3 regions of the Pectobacterium carotovorum genome follow, and region 2 is predicted to be linked to each of the others. Evidence: predicted binding sites of a transcription regulator. Region 2 holds the regulator's gene; each other region holds the start of a gene.

Region 1 (6,617 bases), on a different contig from region 2:
CCGAATTTTATCGTCGCTACTATGGCTTTGAGCATCAGCACCCTGACTGGCTGGCAAAAGCGGTTTACGGTCTGGCCGAATGGCGCGCTGAAAGCGTAAAACACGCACAGCTGATTGCCGTGCCGGGCTGTTATCCAACGGCCGCGCAGCTGGCGCTGAAGCCGCTGCTGGACGCACAACTGCTGAATCCTGCCCAGTGGCCGGTGATTAATGCCGTGAGCGGCGTGAGCGGGGCGGGGCGTAAAGCGTCGATGACCAATAGCTTCTGCGAAGTCAGCTTTCAACCGTACGGCATTTTCAACCACCGTCATGAACCTGAAATTTCAACGCACCTAGGCACACCAGTGATCTTCACGCCGCATTTGGGCAACTTCGCTCGCGGTATTCTGGAAACCATCACCTGCCGCCTGCAACCGGGCGTTACGCAGCAGGATGTCGCCGAAGCCTACCACAACGCCTATCACGATAAGCCACTGGTGCGTCTGTATGACAAGGGCGTTCCGGCGCTGAAATCCGTTGTCGGCCTGCCGTTCTGCGATATCGGTTTCTCCGTTGACGGTGAGCACCTGATCGTCGTGGCGACCGAAGATAATCTGCTGAAAGGCGCAGCGGCACAGGCCGTGCAATGCATGAACATTCGTTTTGGTTTCCCTGAAACCCAATCGTTAATTTAATGACTACTGGTCCCGACATTTCGAGGCGCGAAGCATAATGAATCCGTTAATTATCAAATTAGGTGGCGTTTTACTGGATAGCGAAGAAGCGCTGGAGCGTCTGTTCACTGCGCTGGTGACTTACCGTCAGGAACATCAGCGTCCGTTGGTGATTGTGCACGGCGGTGGCTGTCTGGTGGATGAGCTGATGAAGAAACTGTCGCTGCCTGTCGTGAAGAAAAACGGCCTGCGCGTCACGCCTGCCGATCAGATCGACATCATCACCGGCGCGCTGGCGGGTTCCGCCAACAAGACGCTGCTGTCATGGGCGAAAAAGCATGACATCAACGCGGTCGGCCTGTGCCTGGGCGATGGTGGCAGCACGACGGTCACGCAGCTCGATGAAGCACTGGGTTTTGTGGGTAAAGCAGAAGCGGGATCGCCTGCGCTGCTGAACACGCTGCTGTCTGCGGGCTACCTGCCTGTCGTCAGCTCCATCGGTATTACGGCGCAGGGCGACCTGATGAACGTCAACGCCGACCAAGCGGCGACGGCACTGGCGCAAACGCTGGGCGCGGATTTAATCCTGCTGTCTGACGTGAGCGGCATTCTGGACGGTAAAGGCCAGCGTATTGCCGAAATGACGGCAGAGAAAGCCGAGCAGCTGATTGCTCAGGGCATCATTACCGATGGCATGATTGTTAAGGTTAACGCCGCGCTGGATGCCGCGCGTGCGCTGGGTCGTCCGGTTGATATCGCTAGCTGGCGTCATGCCGAGCAGCTACCTGCGCTGTTCAACGGCGTGGCGATTGGTACGCGTATTCTGGCGTAAGTCGTTTCTGGGTATGGCATGATGCGATACCAACGTGAATGATATTTTTGGGAGTAAGGATTATGGCTTTGTGGGGCGGTCGGTTTAGTCAGGCAGCAGATCAGCGTTTTAAACAATTTAATGACTCACTGCGGTTTGATTACCGTCTGGCAGAACAGGACATCGTTGGCTCGATCGGCTGGTCGAAAGCGCTGGTGACGGTCAATGTGCTTAGCGAGCAGGAGCAGCAGCAGTTAGAACAGGCGCTGAATGCGCTGCTGGTTGAGGTACAGGCTGATCCTGAGATGATCCTGCAAAGCGATGCAGAAGACATTCACAGCTGGGTTGAACAGCGCCTGATTGAGAAAGTCGGCAATTTAGGTAAAAAGCTGCATACCGGTCGTAGCCGTAACGATCAGGTCGCGACTGACCTGAAACTCTGGTGCAAAGCGCAGATTGCAGAGCTGCTGCTGTCGGTACGCCAGCTGCGTCAGGCGCTGGTCACGACGGCGGAAGCCAATCAGGATGCGGTGATGCCGGGTTACACCCACTTGCAGCGCGCGCAGCCAGTGACGTTTGCACACTGGTGTCTGGCCTATCACGAGATGCTGGCGCGTGATGAAAGCCGTCTGGAAGATACGCTGAAGCGTCTGGATGTCAGCCCGCTGGGCTGTGGTGCGCTGGCGGGAACGGCCTATCCGATTGACCGTGAGCAACTGGCGGGCTGGCTCGGGTTTGCCTCGGCCACGCGTAACAGTTTGGACACGGTTTCCGATCGCGATCATGTACTGGAACTGCTGTCCGATGCCTCGATCGGCATGATCCACCTGTCGCGTTTTGCCGAAGATCTGATCTTCTTCAACAGTGGTGAAGGCGCGTTCGTTGAGCTGTCTGACCGTGTGACATCCGGTTCTTCCCTGATGCCGCAGAAGAAAAACCCAGATGCGCTGGAGCTGATTCGCGGTAAATGTGGCCGCGTACAGGGTGCGTTGACCGGCATGATGATGACGCTTAAGGGCTTGCCGCTGGCGTATAACAAAGACATGCAGGAAGACAAAGAAGGGCTGTTTGACGCGCTGGATACCTGGCACGACTGCCTGATGATGGCGGGTCTGGTGCTGGAAGGCATTCAGGTTAAACGTCCGCGCTGTAAAGAAGCGGCTGAGCAAGGCTACGCGAACTCGACGGAGCTGGCAGACTATCTGGTCGCGAAAGGCGTTCCGTTCCGTGAAGCGCACCATATCGTGGGTGAAGCGGTGGTTGAAGCCATTCGTCAGGGTAAAGCGCTGGAAGCGTTGCCGCTGGCCGATCTGCAAAAATTCAGCGCCGTGATTGGTGAGGATGTCTACCCGATTCTGGCGTTGCAATCCTGTCTGGATAAGCGTGCTGCACAAGGTGGCGTGTCACCGCAGCAGGTCGCTAAAGCGATCGGTGATGCGAAGCAGCGTCTGAGCTAAGACACTGGAATAGGTCTACGCTTGTACCTTCTGTTCCCCCAACGTGGTGTTTCGCGTTGGGGGAATTTCTGTGTTACCCATCTGATTCTTCTGCAAATTATCATCTATCCATGTTCATATGGAATGCGGCTCGCATTTTTCTGCTCAGCGTCCCTCTCGCCTGAATTGTTTCTGGACATCCATACAGTATCATTTTACCTTGACCGACAGCGTGAAAGGCCTGCGGAGGCAAAGTGGATATCAGCATATTTTATGGTCTGGGCGGCGGCGCGGTAGGGCTACTGATCGGGTGGCTGATTGCCAGCCTGATTCATCAGCAGAAGCTGTCGCAGCATGGCACCGAACAGCGGTTGCTGGCACAGACGTTGCAGCAGACTCAACAGTCGCTCAGCGAACAGCAGCAGACAAAGCAGCAGGATGAACAGCGGCTGCGGCAAAACGAGCTGGAGCTGCGCACGGTTCATGCTCAGCTCTCTGCCAGCCACGAAAAGCTGCAACAGCTGGGTGAGCTTCGCGCCGAGTGCGTGCAGCTAAATCAGGAGCTGCGAACGCTGCGTGAAATCAACAGTGCGCAGGAAGCAGAGCTGCGGGAAGTCACCATTCGGCTGGAAGAAACCCGTATGGCGGCGGAAGAAAAGCAGCGGCTGTTGGCAAATAGCGAACAGCGGTTGACGACGCAGTTTGAGAATCTGGCGAACCGGATTTTTGAACACAGTGGCCGCAAAGTGGATGAACAAAATAAACAGAGTCTGGATAAGCTGTTGATGCCGCTGCGTGAGCAACTTGATGGCTTTCGCCGCCAAGTTCAGGATAGCTTTGGGGCAGAAGCGCGCGAGCGTCACACGCTGGCGCATGAAATCCGCAATCTGCAACAGCTGAACGCGCAGATGGCACACGAAGCCATCAACCTGACGAAAGCGCTGAAGGGCGATAATAAAACGCAGGGGAACTGGGGCGAAGTGGTGCTAAGCCGCGTGCTGGAAGCCTCCGGCCTACGTGAAGGCTATGAGTATCAGACGCAGGTCAGCGTGCAAACGGGGGCAAATAGCCGCCTGCAGCCGGATGTCATTGTTCGTTTACCGCAGGGCAAAGATGTCGTGATCGATGCCAAGATGTCGCTGGTGGCCTATGAGCGCTATTTCAATAGTGACGATGACGTCGAGCGCAACACGGCGCTGAACGAACATTTGCTCTCGGTGCGTAGTCATATTCGGCAACTGAGCAGCAAAGATTACCAGCAGCTTCCGGGGCTGCGTTCGCTAGACTATGTGCTGATGTTTATTCCGGTCGAGCCCGCTTTTCTGGTTGCTATCGATCGCCAGCCCGAATTGATCAACGAGGCGCTAAAGCACAATATTATGCTGGTCAGCCCGACCACGCTGCTGGTGGCGCTGCGTACCATCAACAACCTATGGCGCTATGAACAACAGAGCCGCAATGCACAGCACATCGCTGAGAAAGCATCACGGCTGTACGATAAACTGCGGCTGTTCGTCGATGACATGGAAACGATGGGACAGAGTCTGGATAAAGCGCAGGGCACTTATCGCCAGGCGATGAATAAACTTTCCTCTGGGCGTGGTAACCTTATTGGCCAGGCTGAGGGGTTCCGCGCGCTGGGGGTAGAAATTAAACGCACGATCAGCCCGTCATTGGCCGAAAAAGCGACGGCCCATGAGCACGCTGAACGCGATGAATTACCGGGTTCTGTCGCACCCGATGCTGTCTCACCCACCGTGAAAACGGAGGGGGAAGCAGAGGCCCCCCCCACTCTACCCGTAACCTATCCTAAATAATTTGAGTGGCGTGAAGCCAATGCACAAGCAGCTTGAAGTATGACGGATATAAATGGGTAGGGATTTCGCGGGCTTGGCACCATGCTATGCGAAAGAAATTAGTGCAGTGGGGTTTTTATCCGGGTCTGGTACACTCTCACCATAAATGGGTAGACCCGAAATTTGACTGAAATAGTAGGCGGATAAGATGGCAAGTGAGCAGGAGAATACGGCCGACTTTGGTTTTCGGACTGTCGCCAGGGATGAAAAAGAAGTCATGGTGGCTGAAGTTTTTCATTCTGTAGCAGCAAAGTATGACTTGATGAATGACCTGATGTCCTTTGGCATCCACCGTATCTGGAAGCGTTTCACCATCGAATGCAGTGGCGTAAGACGTAACCAGCGTGTTCTGGATCTGGCCGGAGGAACAGGGGATTTAACCGCCAAATTCTCCCGTATGGTTGGCGAAGGCGGCGAGGTCATTCTGGCGGACATCAACGCCTCAATGCTGAAAGTAGGCCGTGAAAAACTGCGTAACAAAGGCATTATCGACAACATCAACTACGTGCAGGCCAATGCAGAAGCGCTGCCGTTCCCTGATGACTTCTTTGACTGCATTACTATCTCCTTTGGTCTGCGCAACGTCACGGACAAAAACAAAGCGCTGCGTTCAATGTACCGTGTTCTGAAGCCGGGTGGTCGCTTGCTGGTGCTGGAGTTTTCCAAGCCGATCATTAAACAGCTGAGCACCGTTTACGATGCATACTCATTTCATATCCTGCCGAGGATTGGCGAAGCCGTGGCGAGTGATGCCGGGAGCTACCGCTATCTGGCGGAATCCATCCGCATGCATCCCGATCAGGAAACGCTGAAAGGGATGATGAGCGATGCCGGTTTTGACAGTGTTAACTATTTCAACCTCACCGGTGGAATCGTTGCACTACATCGCGGGTTCAAATTCTGAATCGTGGGTTTACATTCTGATTGGAAACGCCAATGCTGATAACGTCTTTTCTGACTGCTACGCTGGAAACCGCGCTGAATCAGCTGCTTTTTCACGATACGGTTTCTTGTGATCGTGGTTTTTCGTGTGATCGAAATATGAAGTCTGCCCGTCAGCGCTTACAGGGAAAAACACTGCAGATCGAACTGGCTGAGCTGGATGTGCCCTTGGTGCTGGTGTTTAACGAACAGCGTCTGGACGTGATCAGCCAATGGGACGAGCCTGCGGATTGCTGCCTGAAAACACGCGTTCCGGTTCTGATGAAATTACGCGATCGTCAACAGCTATCGTCGCTGATGCGCAGCGGCGAACTGGTGATTGAAGGCGATATTCAAGTCGTTCAACAGTTCATCGTGCTGGTTGATCTGGCGGAGTTCGATCCGGCGGAGTGGTTGTCCCCCTACCTGGGCGATATTGTTGCTCAGGGCCTCAGCCAGACGGCACAGAAAACCCTGAGCTTCCTGAGACGGTCATTACATCAGCAGCAACATTTCCTGTCCGAAACGTTAACGGAAGAGTGGCGACTGGCTCCGGGAAAACTGGAAAATGCCTGGTTCCATGAGGAAATTGTTGCGCTGGATAAATCCGCCGATACGTTGTCCGAACGGCTGGCAAAGCTGGAGGCTTTACGATGACGCCCAGTGAATTACGCCGCCTTTACAGCATTGTGCGCGTGCTGTTGAGCTATGGTCTGGACGAACTCATTCCTAAAATGCGTCTGACGCTTCCGCTACGTGCGGGCCGTCGTCTGCTGTTCTGGTTACCCAATCGTCACCGCAACATGCCTTTAGGGGAACGTCTGCGTTTGGCGCTTCAGGAACTGGGGCCCGTGTGGATTAAGTTCGGGCAAATGATGTCTACGCGCCGCGATCTATTTCCACCGGCCATCGCCGATCAACTGGCGATGCTGCAGGATAA
Region 2 (6,617 bases):
CCAGCTTATCGATTAAGGGAAAAAGTCGCTGAGTCGGAATAAGCGCTTCCGTCACAATCGTCAGGTGCGTTTCCCAGCCGCGTGCCAGTGCTTCCGCATCCGTAGTGAGCTTATCCGCGGCTTCCAGCAGGATACGCCCACGTTCCAGTAGCATGCGCCCGACATTCGTGAATTTAGTACGATGTCCGGAACGATCGAACAACACCACATCCAACTCTTCTTCCAGTTTCTGCATGGTATAGCTCAGCGCCGAAGGCACTCTACCCAGTTCGTCTGCCGCAGCGGCAAAGCTGCCACGACGATCGATCGCATCCATAACCCTCAAGGCTTCCAGCGTCAATGCTCGTTCTTTCGCCATCTTCGTACTCATTCAGGAATTTTGAATATACCCACCAGATTAACTAGCTAACAATCCAACGTCCACACAATTACTATCGGTTTAAGAAATAATTATCTGGGGGGATAAAGATTATGATCACACGAAGAGCAGCGGGGCAATGCGGCCAGGCCGACTATGGCTGGTTGCAGGCACGCTATACATTCTCTTTTGGTCACTATTTTGACCCACAGCTGCTGGGCTACGCCTCTCTGCGCGTGCTCAATCAGGAAGTATTGGCGCCGGGGGCATCATTCCAGCCGCGAACCTACCCACGGGTTGATATCCTGAATATTATTCTTCAGGGTGAGGCAGAATACCGCGACAGCAACGGTTGCCACATTCAGGCCAAAGCCGGAGATGTGCTGTTGCTCGCCACTCAGCCAAACGTCAGCTATAGCGAACATAATACCAACGCCAGTAAGCCACTGACGAGGCTGCAACTATGGCTGAACGCCTGCCAGACCCGAGAGAACAGCCCGTTACAGCGCATGGAATTAGATCCATCAAGCCATACTCTGCTTGCCTCGCCGGAAGGTGAACAGACCAGCCTGCAACTACGCCAGCAGGTTTGGATCCATCATGTCGATCTCCAGCAGAATGAGCAAAGCACGATCGCACTACAGGGCAATCAGGCATACCTCCAGTTGATCCACGGTTCAATGGTGGTAAAAGGCGGTCAGCACAGTGAAGCCCTACACTGCGGCGACGGTGCCTTTATTAAAGAAGAAGCAGCGTTGACGCTACAGGCAGAAGCACCTTTGCGAGCGCTGCTCATCGACCTGGTCGTGTAGCGTTCTGTCCGTTGTTTTTACAGGAAGTGGTTTTTGCAGGAAAACGCCGCCAGTTCGGCGTTTTTATTCAGTCGTGGTAAGATATCCGTCTTGTTCCTCAATGCGTCAGGGTGATATGACAATGGATTCAACCAAACAGGACAAACTTCTTGCCCAGGCTGAACAGATTTGTCAGCAGCGCGCTGTGCGTCTCACGCCGCAGCGGTTAGAGGTTTTACGCCTAATGGCACAGCAGTCCGGTGCTATCAGCGCTTATGACCTGCTGGATCTGCTGCGCGTTTCCGAACCTCAGGCGAAACCGCCGACCGTCTATCGCGCACTGGATTTTCTGCTGGAACAAGGCTTCATTCATCGCGTCGAGTCAAACAACAGCTACGTGCTGTGTCACCATATCGAAGACCACAGCCATACGTCAGCTCTGTTCATCTGCGATCGCTGCGGACAGGTTACAGAACGTCAAACCGAAGGTGTAGAAGAAACGCTGCGTAGTCTGGCACAGCAGTCAGGATTTACGCTACGCCACAGCGTTGTGGAAGCTCACGGGCTGTGTGGTGGCTGTCAGGAAGTGGCATCGTGCAATCAGCCGGATCATTGCGATCACGACCATACGGTTCCGATTAAAAAGCGTTAATCTCTATTAAAAAACGATAGCCCCGAGGGCTATCGTCCTTTCAGCGAAGAGCTATCGCGTTCACTACCAGTGATATTTGTGGTGCTCTTCCCAGTGCTTCACTTCTTTCTCTGCCGCTTCTTTTGCGTACCCGTAACGCTCCTGGATTCTCCCTACCAGTTGGTCACGCTTACCTTCGATGACCGTCAGATCGTCATCCGTTAATTTACCCCATTGCTCTTTCGCTTTACCTTTAAACTGTTTCCAGTTACCGCTGGCTTGGTCTTTATTCATAAGAATCTCCATACCTTAGGTGTATTGCGCATAAATGAATCATGACTACCGACGTAGGCGTCAGTGTCAGATAAATCGGTCTATTCAGTAAGCAGCGTCATCATGGTGTGAACCATCACGGTGTTCTTCGCCACTGTCTCCCTTGACTGCCGGGCTAACCTAAATGTGATGGCTGGTAATCAATCACCAAACGACCAAATCAAGATTAAAATGCTTACCTTGATAAAAATTATAGCCGAATATTTCACTTAAAATGAAAAACCAGGAATCAGTAACTGGGCAAGACGTTAAGAAAGAGAAAATCACCGCAAAAGCAGAGGAAAAACAGGTGGTAAGAGGAATCGCAGAAAACGCACGCTAAATGTAACGAAATATATACAGCCAGCAGATTAACACACGGGGGCAACCCACACATAAAGTGACTAGCACATGAAGCAATTAACACAAAGAGGATGATGCACTGACTCAAACAGACGAGCAGTGCATCTCGGTGAATCGTTAGCTCCAGTCACTGTTACGAATGACGCCAACCGCTAAGCCTTCTATCGAAAAGCTTTGTTGACGCAGGTCGACAACAATGGGGGCAAACTCTTCGTTTTCCGCGAGAAGATGCACTGTATTGCCCTGCTTTTTCAGGCGCTTCACCGTCACTTCATCATCAATACGTGCGACGACAATCTGACCGTTGCGTACATCTTCTGTTTTATGCACGGCCAGTAAATCGCCATCCATAATACCAATATCTTTCATCGACATACCGCTCACCCGCAGCAAAAAGTCAGCGCTGGGTTTGAACATGGCTGGGTCAACCTGATAGTGACATTCGATATGTTCCTGCGCCAGCAGAGGCTCACCTGCAGCCACGCGACCAACCAGAGGAATACCCGTCTCTTCTTCCATCAGCAGACGAATACCGCGAGAAGCACCCGATACAATTTCAATCACACCTTTACGCGCCAGCGCTTTCAGATGTTCTTCAGCCGCATTGGGAGAGCGAAACCCCAGCTGTTGAGCAATTTCCGCGCGCGTTGGCGGCATTCCGGTCTGCGCAATATGATCGCGGATCAGGTCATAAACCTGCTGCTGCCTTGCTGTTAATACTTTCATTCCGCCCCCTGGTTGTTTATACAGTCTTGCTGTGAGTATATACAGGTAAGCCACAATTGGGAATGGAGATATCGGCAAAGCCTCTGACTTTTATTCATTTATGCGTACCGTCAGGCAAAATGTTGCCAGAGGATGCTGCCCCACACGACAGCGGCTAACACGATGGCAACAAAAACAGCCGCCGAGCCGATATCTTTCGCCCTTCCGGATAATTCGTGATGCTCAGGGCCAATACGATCGACAACTGCTTCAATCGCGCTATTAGCCAACTCAAAAAGCATAATCAATACGACAGACCCGATCAGCAGCAGTTTTTCGACCAGCGTAACTGGCAGCAAACACGCAATAATCACGCCGACAATCGTCAGTATTGTTTCCTGACGAAACGCCGCCTCATGCTGCCACGCCTGCTTTAGCCCCTTAAGGGAATAACCGGTCGCCTTAATAATCCGGGTCATCCCCGTTGCTTTATTCATTTATCCTCCATTATTTACGCAAAATAGTTCGCATTTTAACGCACCTACGTTGTCTCATCACCACAGATCTCCGGCGCAGTTTCTGGTATCCTTGCGGCGCATTGCTAACAAGAGGCTCCAAGTTGTTATGTCAGGTTGGCGTAAAATTTACTATAAACTATTGAATCTCCCACTAAAACTGCTGGTTAAAAGCAAAGTTATTCCCGCAGATCCCGTGGTCGAGCTAGGGTTAGATCCCTCACGTCCTATACTCTATGTTCTGCCTTATAACTCTCAGGCAGATCTCTTGACGCTACGTGCGAAGTGCCTGGCATTGGGGTTACCCGATCCCTCGCAGTCGTTCGAATTCAACGGCGTCGAACTCCCCAGCCACGTCTTTATTAATGACGGGCCGCGCGTCTTTCGCTATTACGTTCCCAAGCAGAAATCCGTCAAGCTGTTCCACGACTATCTGGATTTGCATCGCGCTAATCCAGATTTAGACGTACAGATGGTGCCGGTTTCTGTAATGTTTGGGCGTTCTCCGGGTCGGGAAAGCCACGCTCAGGCCGCACCACACCTGCGCTTGCTCAACGGCATTGAGAAATTCTTCGCCGTCCTGTGGCTAGGCCGAGACAGCTTTGTCCGCTTCTCCAGCCCGGTGTCGCTGCGCTATATGGCGACCGAACATGGTACTGACAAAACCATAGCCCACAAACTGGCGCGCGTCGCGCGTATGCACTTCTCCCGCCAGCGTTTGGCGGCGGTTGGCCCGCGTTTGCCGGTACGTCAGGAGCTGTTTAATAAGCTGCTGGATTCCAAAGCAATCAAGAAAGCCGTAGACGATGAGGCGCGCAGTAAGAAGATTTCTACTGAGAAAGCGCAGCAGAACGCGATTGCGCTGATGGAAGAAATCGCCGCCGACTTCTCCTACGAAGCCGTGCGTCTGTCGGATCGCGTCTTAAGCTGGACGTGGAACCGCCTTTATCAAGGGATCAACGTCCATAACGCCGAACGCGTTCGTCAGTTGGCGCAGGATGGTCACGGCATTGTCTATGTGCCCTGCCACCGCAGCCATATGGACTATTTGCTGCTGTCCTATGTCCTGTACCATCAGGGCTTAGTGCCGCCGCACATCGCCGCCGGTATCAACCTGAATTTCTGGCCGGCAGGCCCGATCTTCCGCCGTCTTGGCGCTTTCTTTATTCGCCGTACCTTCAAAGGCAACAAGCTGTATTCCACGATTTTCCGTGAATATCTGGGTGAACTGTTTGCCCGCGGCTATTCGGTGGAATACTTCATGGAAGGCGGGCGTTCGCGCACGGGTCGTCTGTTGGAACCCAAAACCGGTACACTGGCCATGACCATTCAGGCCATGCTCAGAGGCGGTACGCGTCCTATCACGCTGGTGCCGATTTATGTCGGCTACGAGCATGTGATGGAAGTCGGCACCTATGCGAAAGAGCTGCGCGGTGCGGTGAAGGAAAAAGAAGGCTTTATGCAGATGGTGCGCGGTTTGCGCAAACTGCGTAATCTCGGCCAGGGGTATGTGAACTTTGGCGAACCGCTCCCGCTGACAACCTACCTGAACCAGCATGTTCCGCAATGGCGTGACGCGATTGATCCTATTGAAGCACAGCGCCCAAGCTGGCTAACGCCGACGGTGCAGGATATCTCTATGGATATCATGGTGCGCATCAATAATTCTGCGGCAGCAAACGCAATGAACCTGTGTTCTACAGCCTTGCTGGCATCGCGCCAGCGCTCACTGACACGCGAGCAAATGCAAGAACAGCTGGATTGCTATCTGCAACTGCTGCGCCAGGTTCCTTACCACAAAGATATTACGGTTCCGAAAAAGACAGCGGATGAACTGTTGGAACATGCGCTGAGCATGAACAAGTTCGAAGTCGAGAAGGACAGCATTGGCGATATCATCATTCTGCCGCGCGAGCAGGCCGTTCTGATGACGTACTATCGCAATAACATCCAGCATCTGTTGGTCTTACCGTCGCTGATCGCCAGCATCGTCATCCACCACCGCCGGATTACGCTTGCCGAAGTCGTGCGACAGATCGCGCTGATTTATCCGCTGCTGCAATCCGAGCTGTTCCTGCATTATTCCAAAGAGCAGTTACCGGGCGTGCTGGAAACGTTGGCTAACGAACTGATTCAACAGCAACTGCTGTGCAGCCGTGACGGTGAACTGGCTATCAACCCGCCACGTATCCGTACGCTGCAATTGCTGTCAGCTGGCGTGCGTGAAACGCTGCAACGCTATGCGATTACGCTGTCGTTGCTGTGTGCGAATCCGGAAATCAACCGCGGAACGCTGGAGAAGGAAAGCCGGAACATGGCACAACGCCTGTCCGTCCTGCACGGTATCAACGCTCCAGAGTTCTTTGATAAAGCTGTGTTCTCAACGCTGGTCGCTACCTTACGGACAGAAGGGTATATCACCGACAGCGCGGAAGCTGCGCAAGGCGATATCGTGGCGATCTACAACATTCTCGGCGATCTGATCACCCCGGAAGTTCGGTTGACCATTGAAAGCGCCAGCTCATCTACTGAAATGGAAGCCGATAGTCAGGCAGTGGAAGAGACGATGCAGGAGTAGCCAGCGGGAAATGGCGGACGACACGCCGCCATCAAACCGCAGGCGCGTTTAGCATGACAAACACATCTGAATGTTCCGCCATAAAAAAAGCAGCGAGAAATCGCTGCTTTTTTTATCTCTGATGCTCAAGCTTACAGGCCAAACAGCACACCGATAAATATCGCCATTCCTGCGTATTTATTATTGTGGAACGCCTTAAAACAGGCATCGCGCTCGCGACCGGCAGTGAGTATTTGCTGATAGACAAACATCCCAGCCGCCACCAGCAGCGAAATGTAATAGGAGGTTCCCAATCCGCTGATCTTTCCTAAAATCAGCAGCAGCGCCAGCATGCTAAACTGCAATAACCCGATGATAATATTGT
Region 3 (6,617 bases), on a different contig from region 2:
TTACAAATCATGGTCGGCTGCATGGTGAGTACCTCACTCTCGATGGCACCCGCGTTTGTCGTCGCGCAAGGTGCCGCCGTGGTCGATTTGGACGGTCCGCTGCTTTTACAGCGCGATCGCACTAACGGGCTGCACTATAACGGTAGCGAAATATTACCGCCCAACGCATTATTGTGGGGATAACGCGCGTTAACCTGCATTGAGCAACTATTAAGGAGTGTTGTGATGCAACGTCTTGTTTATGTTGATGGACAGTATCTGGAAGAAAATGAAGCAAAAATTTCTGTATTTGATCGTGGTTTCCTGTTTGCCGATGCCGTCTATGAAGTGACGGCGGTCATCGATGGCAAGCTGGTTGATTTCCCCGATCATATCACTCGCCTGCAACGCTCCTGCCGCGAGCTCTCGCTCACGTTGCCCGTCACCCCTGAGGCGCTAAAAATCATTCACGATGAGCTGATCAATAAAAACGATCTGAAAGAAGGCGCGATCTATTTACAGCTTAGCCGCGGCAACGCCGGCGATCGTGATTTCTATTTCCCTTCTGCTGACGTCAAATCCACGCTGGTGTTATTCACTCAGGCACGTTCGCTGGTCGGTAACCCGAAAGCCACAACCGGCCTGCACGTTGTCACCACCGAGGATATTCGCTGGCATCGCCGAGATATCAAAACCGTCAGCCTGCTCGCCGCCAGCCTGGCAAAAGAGTACGCCCATGCCAATCAGGCTGATGACGCTTTCTTTGTCGAAGAGGGTTTCATTACCGAAGGCAGCTCCTGCAACTGTTACATCGTCCTGCATGACAACACGGTTGTGACCCGCCCACTCAGCAACGATATTCTGCACGGTATTACCCGTCAGTCGCTGCTCAAGCTGGCAGAAAAGGATGGCATTGCGCTGGAAGAACGGTGTTTTACGCCGGAAGAGGCCTATCACGCCAAAGAGATTTTTGTCAGCTCAGCCACCATGCTGGTCCTCCCCGTCGTGATGCTGGATGGAAAAACGATCGGTGATGGCAAACCCGGAAAAATTACTCAGCGGTTGCGTGAAATCTATCTTGATATGATTAAACAGCAGGGAAAATAGCCGCGCGTCACATCCTGTAAGCACGGCTTCGATATTCATCCGTTACCCGTTCAATGCCGGATAACGGATGACTGAGCGAACTACTTGTCGTCACCCGAAATGCTGTCAGACAGCGCAAACCCCGAGTTCTCCAGCACCATCTTCTGCGGTACGGCCAGCGGAATATTAGATTCCCGCAGTCGCTTGATGATCGCAAACAACAGATCGCTTTTCGCTTCCGATACCATTCTCGGGCTGCTGACATAGCCCGTTACGCTCAGCACCATGCCCGTTGGGTTCAACTGGCTGAACTTCACTGACGGTGCTGGTGATTCCAGAATCGCATCGTGGTTGATATAGGCATCCAGTAGCAGTGCCCGGACTTCTTCAGGATCGATATCCAGCGGGAACGTCAGCGCCAGCGTGGCAACCCCAAACGGATTCCCCATCGTAATATTACGCACATTCTGTGAGATAAATTGAGAGTTCGGCACGATCACCGTCGAACGGTCACCCAGCTGAATTTCCGTCGCACGCACGTTAATCCGCCGGATATCCCCTTCAACCCCGCTGATGCTGACCGAATCCCCTACTTTCACCGGGCGCTCCGTCAACAAAATCAGGCCGGAGATAAAGTTCTTCACTATCTCCTGTAAACCAAAACCGATACCCACCGACAGCGCGCTGACAATCCATGCCAGCTTGTTCCATTCAATCCCCAATGTCGCCAACGTCAGCAGGATAATCAGGATGTAGCCGATGTTGCTGAACAGCGTCACCAGCGACGCACGGATTCCACGCTCTAACGTCGTTTTAGGAAGAAATTCATCTTCCAGCCAGCGTTTTGAGGAGCGTAAAACATAAACCCCCACGACCAGAAAGAGCACCGCATTGACCAGATGCGCAGGCACAATGCTCAGCGTTTCCAGCCCTTTTCCGCCCCAGATTTCAACGGCTTTTTGCACCAGTTCCAGCGGCGTAGTGGTGCCAAACGTGCCGTTAAGTAAGGCAACCGCCGCCATTAAGATTAAAAGCACTTTGCCGCTGGCCGACAGAATCAAGGTGGCCTGAGCCAGGTGGCGGTCGTCCAGATTGAGCGAATTTTTCATCCGCTTGCCGCTAGCATTGTTAGGGGAAAAGAGGCTTTCGCAGATATCGGTAATAAACGTTGAGAACAAATACAGGCACGAGAACACCATGCCAATCCACACCAGCTCGAACGCCAGAAAACGGGCCAGTGAGATATAACCGATGACCAGCGACACCAAAATCGAGAATGCCGTCGCCAATACCGCAAGATGAATAACGCCGGATAACGTCGAACGGGCTTCCGGCTGCTCCCCTGAATGCACCATCTGCCGACGAATCTGATCGCTTTTCAGCGCGATCGTCCCTGCGGTGAATGCGAGGAACAGCGCAGATAAGCCGTTCACCATAATGGTTGCTGCGACCGATGTGCCCACCGTCGCGGTCACCTGTTCAATAAAACCAAAGATCAGAATAATGCCTGCGGCAACCACAGGAAACGGCTTCATGGCTTTTGCGACGGGGTTAGCAATCGCAGGCAAACGCCAGGAAGGACGCTGATTCGAAAGGAACGCTCGCCCTAACCCAGCCACCATCGAGCAGAAAATGGCCTGTCTCACCAGCGCATCCAGGAACGACACGACGCGTTCAGAAGCCTCACCGTGGCGCGTAAACGTAAAATCGATCAAATTCACTGCAATACCGATCGTAACCACAGTTGAGATAACCGACGCCGTAGCTAAAAAACTCCGCCGCAGACGCCCTTCTGGCAGCCAGTTAATTCCCGCCCAGGCTAGGCATTTCTCCATATATCGGCGCCCTGCCGAACTCATGACCATAGCGATCAAAATCAGGAGTGCGGAACCATAACGCCAGTCTGGCTCCCAGGCTACCGTAAAGGCATCGCTTATCTGATCCTGAAAGGCACTCAGGCGACGGACATCTTCGGCCTGCGGAGTCACAACCGGTGCCCAGAAGCGCCCGCCCAGAATGCTGCCGGAATTCAATGCCAACTGCGTTTTCAGCGCATTACGGCGCAGAGTAACAATTTGCGCTGACAGGTTGGACGCGCCAGTGCGTAACGCCTGAATCTGCTCGATCTGCGCATCCATTTTTGCTTTTTGCGCATTCAAACTGTTTCGCTTACGCGTCACTTCACTGGTTTCATTAATACTGGAGCCGGACTCTGGCGCTGGCCCTAAAACATCCAGTTGAGCCTGAATTTGAGCGCGCTGCGGTACTACCGCATTAGCAAGTTCGTTGGCGCTATTCACCAGTTCCTGCGTGGTGTCATTCAACGCGCCAAACTTGCTGTCGTTATTGGTGCCTGAAACCTGCTGCTTGATGTTATCTAACTGTTTTTGCAGCTTGACCAACTCGGCATCAACATTAATTTTTACTGGCGCATCGGTCTGCGCAGGCTGTGGGTCAGGATCAGAATCCGCATTCGCCGCCGCTGCATATCCAACAGGCAGCATCAACATCGCCAGCAGACAAACGCGCAAGAATGCGGATGAAAGAATGTTCATAAATCAAAAGGTTCCAAAGTTCGACAAAATAGCGGATCCACAAATGACCGAGCGATAAACCCGGTACGTGAAAGCAGCCCACACTCATCCAAAACCCAACGAATGCGGGCATAGTGTACCAACAGCGTAGGATGCAGAATACGTCCGATCATAACTTGAAAAGAATTACTGAACGTATCCAGCAGATAAAACTGAAATTCTCACTGCTATATGTAGTTCATGTGGACGAGGCTCGCAATTGTGCAAAAAAGTCACACCAGGAAAAGCGACATTCGCCAAAGTTGTACAGGGATTCACCGTATAGCGTAAATCCAGCGCCAACCCGTTGACTCACTGGGACGTGTGGGTATAATCCAGCCCACTGTTGTGACAAGCAGCAGCCATTTCTTTGCGCAATGCGCCCTTAGCTCAGTTGGATAGAGCAACGGCCTTCTAAGCCGTAGGTCACAGGTTCGAATCCTGTAGGGCGTACCATTAAAATTAGTAACTTACCTAAAAAATACAAACCCAATCACCATTAACAGGTGTCTTAACGGGTGTTGTGCGTCACAATACTGCCGATGCGTTGAAAATAGCAATCATTGACCACTGTTTATTCATACAGTATAAATACCTCACCAACTTAACCGAGGTATCCCGTAATGTTTGTTGAACTGATCTACGATAAACGCAACGTATCCAGCATCCGCAATGCTCACTCACTAATTGAAGGCGAGCTAACAAAGCGAGTTCACAGAGTCTTTCCAGATGCCGCAGTGAAAGCAAAGGCGATGCAGGCGAACGGCATCAATACCGACGCGAGCAAATCTGATAAATCGATCATCGCTCGCGTTGTAGAAGAAATGTTCGATGAGTCCAATGATTGGTTGATCGACTAATTACACGGAAAAATTCACATGATAGGCTGATTGTTCTATCTCAATCGGTATAGTGAAATCATGGAAATTATTAATTATCACGGAACGACAATCTGCGTACTCGACGATAACGACATGCTGACTGATTGCCCGCTCGGTTCATATGCAGTGATCGAGGATTCTGGGTTTTATGTCGCTGTACACGTCGGCGAAACTGACGCGCCAGCGATTCATATAGACCCAGTGCCGACTCTAGAAGATGCTTTGGATATTATCGCCGGGCGCTTGTCGTTTTTTGCGTGATGTGTGCGTGATCGGCTATCTTCCGCCGATCACGGTAGCTCTAAATGAAGTCGGGTTAACTAGCGCACCAGCGGCGTTATAGAACTGGATGCGGAACGACCCCTCGGCTTTAAATATCACTCGATGATGAATGAGCGTTGCGTCTTCGGTGTACTCGACTTCGACGCGATAATTTTCAGGTACAAGATTACTGATTGTCACATCAAACACACCTGTCGCTTCTGACGTACACGCGTTCACAAATCCGGTCATTGTGCTGGCGACACCCCGCCTGAACAACATCCCTGAAACACCACCAAACACATCATTATTGCGGACGTTTGCCCAGCTATCAAAAATGACACCTTCGATTGCCGCAACACCTGCGTTCTGGCCTGCGGCGAACGTAAGCATGTGCCAGCCGCGCGTAGTAACGTGCATGTAGCAGCCATTTACACGCTGAACTGTATATTTTTCAGTTGTGCGATTACGCAGCCCCGACCCACTGATTGATCGACCGGAGACTATGTATTGACGGTCACGAAGAACAGGAATGATTTCAACGTCAGAAGGATAATCCGGCTGTGTAGCGCCATCGTCGATTATCAGATCCAATGAAAAAGGCTTACCATCGGGATTTATCGATGGAAATGCCACCACATTATCTTCATCAACATAAATTGCGAACGTCACACTGCCGCCAAGATCGTCATTAGGCAACATTACACCGATCGCCTCAGGATTGTCTGTGCCGCCGCCTAGTGGGGGCGATGAGCCGTTCGTGAACTCGCTGCGTATTATCGTGCGATTTGATGATATTGGATTCTGAAAAAATCCGGGTATAAACACATCACCGTGGCGTATCTTACGAGGATTTTTATAGTCTATGTGCATGAATACGCACGCAAAACGCTTGCCGATTATTTCAAGAAAATCGGCACGAAGATGAATTCCATCGTGACACGACTCGCTGATGCCAAATTGTTGAATCACATCCTTCATCGTGTCTACGAACATGCACCCGAACTCACTAGCGACAGCATTAGCTGCGGCATTGTATGTCTCAGATAGATAACATTCTGTCATATTCCCCATCGGGGACAGGTTCGCACCGCTAACCCATTGCGTCATGCCTAACACCACAACGCAGCGGCCGCGCAGCAGCTCGCGCGCCACGAATTTTCGCATCACTACTGCATAATTTTTGACGCCGTATAGCGAATCACCGTCGATATCTGCGGGGTTATTTCCGTTGTTCGTGGCGGATTTGATGTCATTAACGCCGAGCATGATTGTAGAAATATGCCCCGTCGTGCCGTCATTGATATTCCGCACGTAGTTTGTCAGCGCACGATCGCCTTGTGCCGCCATGTTTTGAGCTGACCATGCCGACTGCGTGCGAGTAGACATAGTCTGCGCGATCTGCACTGGATAGTTCAACGGGTACTGCCCGCCGTCTGGACGCTGCCCCCATGTGATACTGTCGCCGTATGCCACCAGTTCAATCGATTTGTTGGTCCGTAATCGGGACAGATATTTAGAGTAATTCCGCGACTCAAGCCCGCGTAACTTATCGTAATCGTCAAACTCAAGCATGCCACCGCTGGCGACTAGTTTATGCAGTTCGTCGTCAGTTGCGATCGCAGACGCTGGCTGGCCAGGGATGATGTTACGTGTAGCGTTAAATTTGAATAGATAGCCGATATCAGTGATAAATACCTGCTGTCCATCTAAAAAACCATTAAATTGTTTAGCAGCAGATAACGTTATTCGCGCAATCTGTGTACCGCCCACAAATTGAAATCCATCTGGTTGAGAGAGAGCCGAGCGTAATGTTAAATCAGTTACGTTTGCCCAT

Evidence for each region. The regulator LexA, encoded in region 2, represses DNA repair genes until DNA is damaged. The targets are predictions, from matches to a motif close to TNCTGTATGTACATACAGNA.
Region 1: rmuC (DNA recombination protein RmuC) is a predicted target of LexA. The motif match lies at 3,091-3,110, and genes of this name have one in related genera.
Region 3: R9X49_RS10990 (DinI-like family protein) is a predicted target of LexA. The motif match lies at 4,207-4,226, and genes of this name have one in related genera.

The regions. Positions count from the first base shown of each region.
Region 1 is NZ_JAXAFK010000006.1:234,226-240,842, forward strand. It holds gene argC (N-acetyl-gamma-glutamyl-phosphate reductase) at 1-674, shown strand, start outside; gene argB (acetylglutamate kinase) at 712-1,485, shown strand; gene argH (argininosuccinate lyase) at 1,548-2,921, shown strand; gene rmuC (DNA recombination protein RmuC) at 3,155-4,717, shown strand; gene ubiE (bifunctional demethylmenaquinone methyltransferase/2-methoxy-6-polyprenyl-1,4-benzoquinol methylase UbiE) at 4,905-5,660, shown strand; gene ubiJ (ubiquinone biosynthesis protein UbiJ) at 5,693-6,334, shown strand; gene ubiB (ubiquinone biosynthesis regulatory protein kinase UbiB) at 6,331-6,617, shown strand, end outside.
Region 2 is NZ_JAXAFK010000002.1:304,148-310,764, reverse strand. It holds gene R9X49_RS13420 (LysR family transcriptional regulator) at 1-358, opposite strand, end outside; gene R9X49_RS13415 (pirin family protein) at 472-1,170, shown strand; gene zur (zinc uptake transcriptional repressor Zur) at 1,292-1,801, shown strand; gene R9X49_RS13405 (CsbD family protein) at 1,865-2,074, opposite strand; gene lexA (transcriptional repressor LexA) at 2,573-3,181, opposite strand; gene R9X49_RS13395 (diacylglycerol kinase) at 3,292-3,657, opposite strand; gene plsB (glycerol-3-phosphate 1-O-acyltransferase PlsB) at 3,785-6,253, shown strand; gene ubiA (4-hydroxybenzoate octaprenyltransferase) at 6,385-6,617, opposite strand, start outside.
Region 3 is NZ_JAXAFK010000001.1:2,453,170-2,459,786, forward strand. It holds gene dgcA (N-acetyl-D-Glu racemase DgcA) at 1-183, shown strand, start outside; gene R9X49_RS10975 (D-amino-acid transaminase) at 226-1,086, shown strand; gene R9X49_RS10980 (DUF3772 domain-containing protein) at 1,167-3,620, opposite strand; tRNA gene R9X49_RS10985 (tRNA-Arg) at 4,018-4,094, shown strand; gene R9X49_RS10990 (DinI-like family protein) at 4,262-4,498, shown strand; gene R9X49_RS10995 (hypothetical protein) at 4,559-4,780, shown strand; gene R9X49_RS11000 (GDSL-type esterase/lipase family protein) at 4,796-6,617, opposite strand, start outside.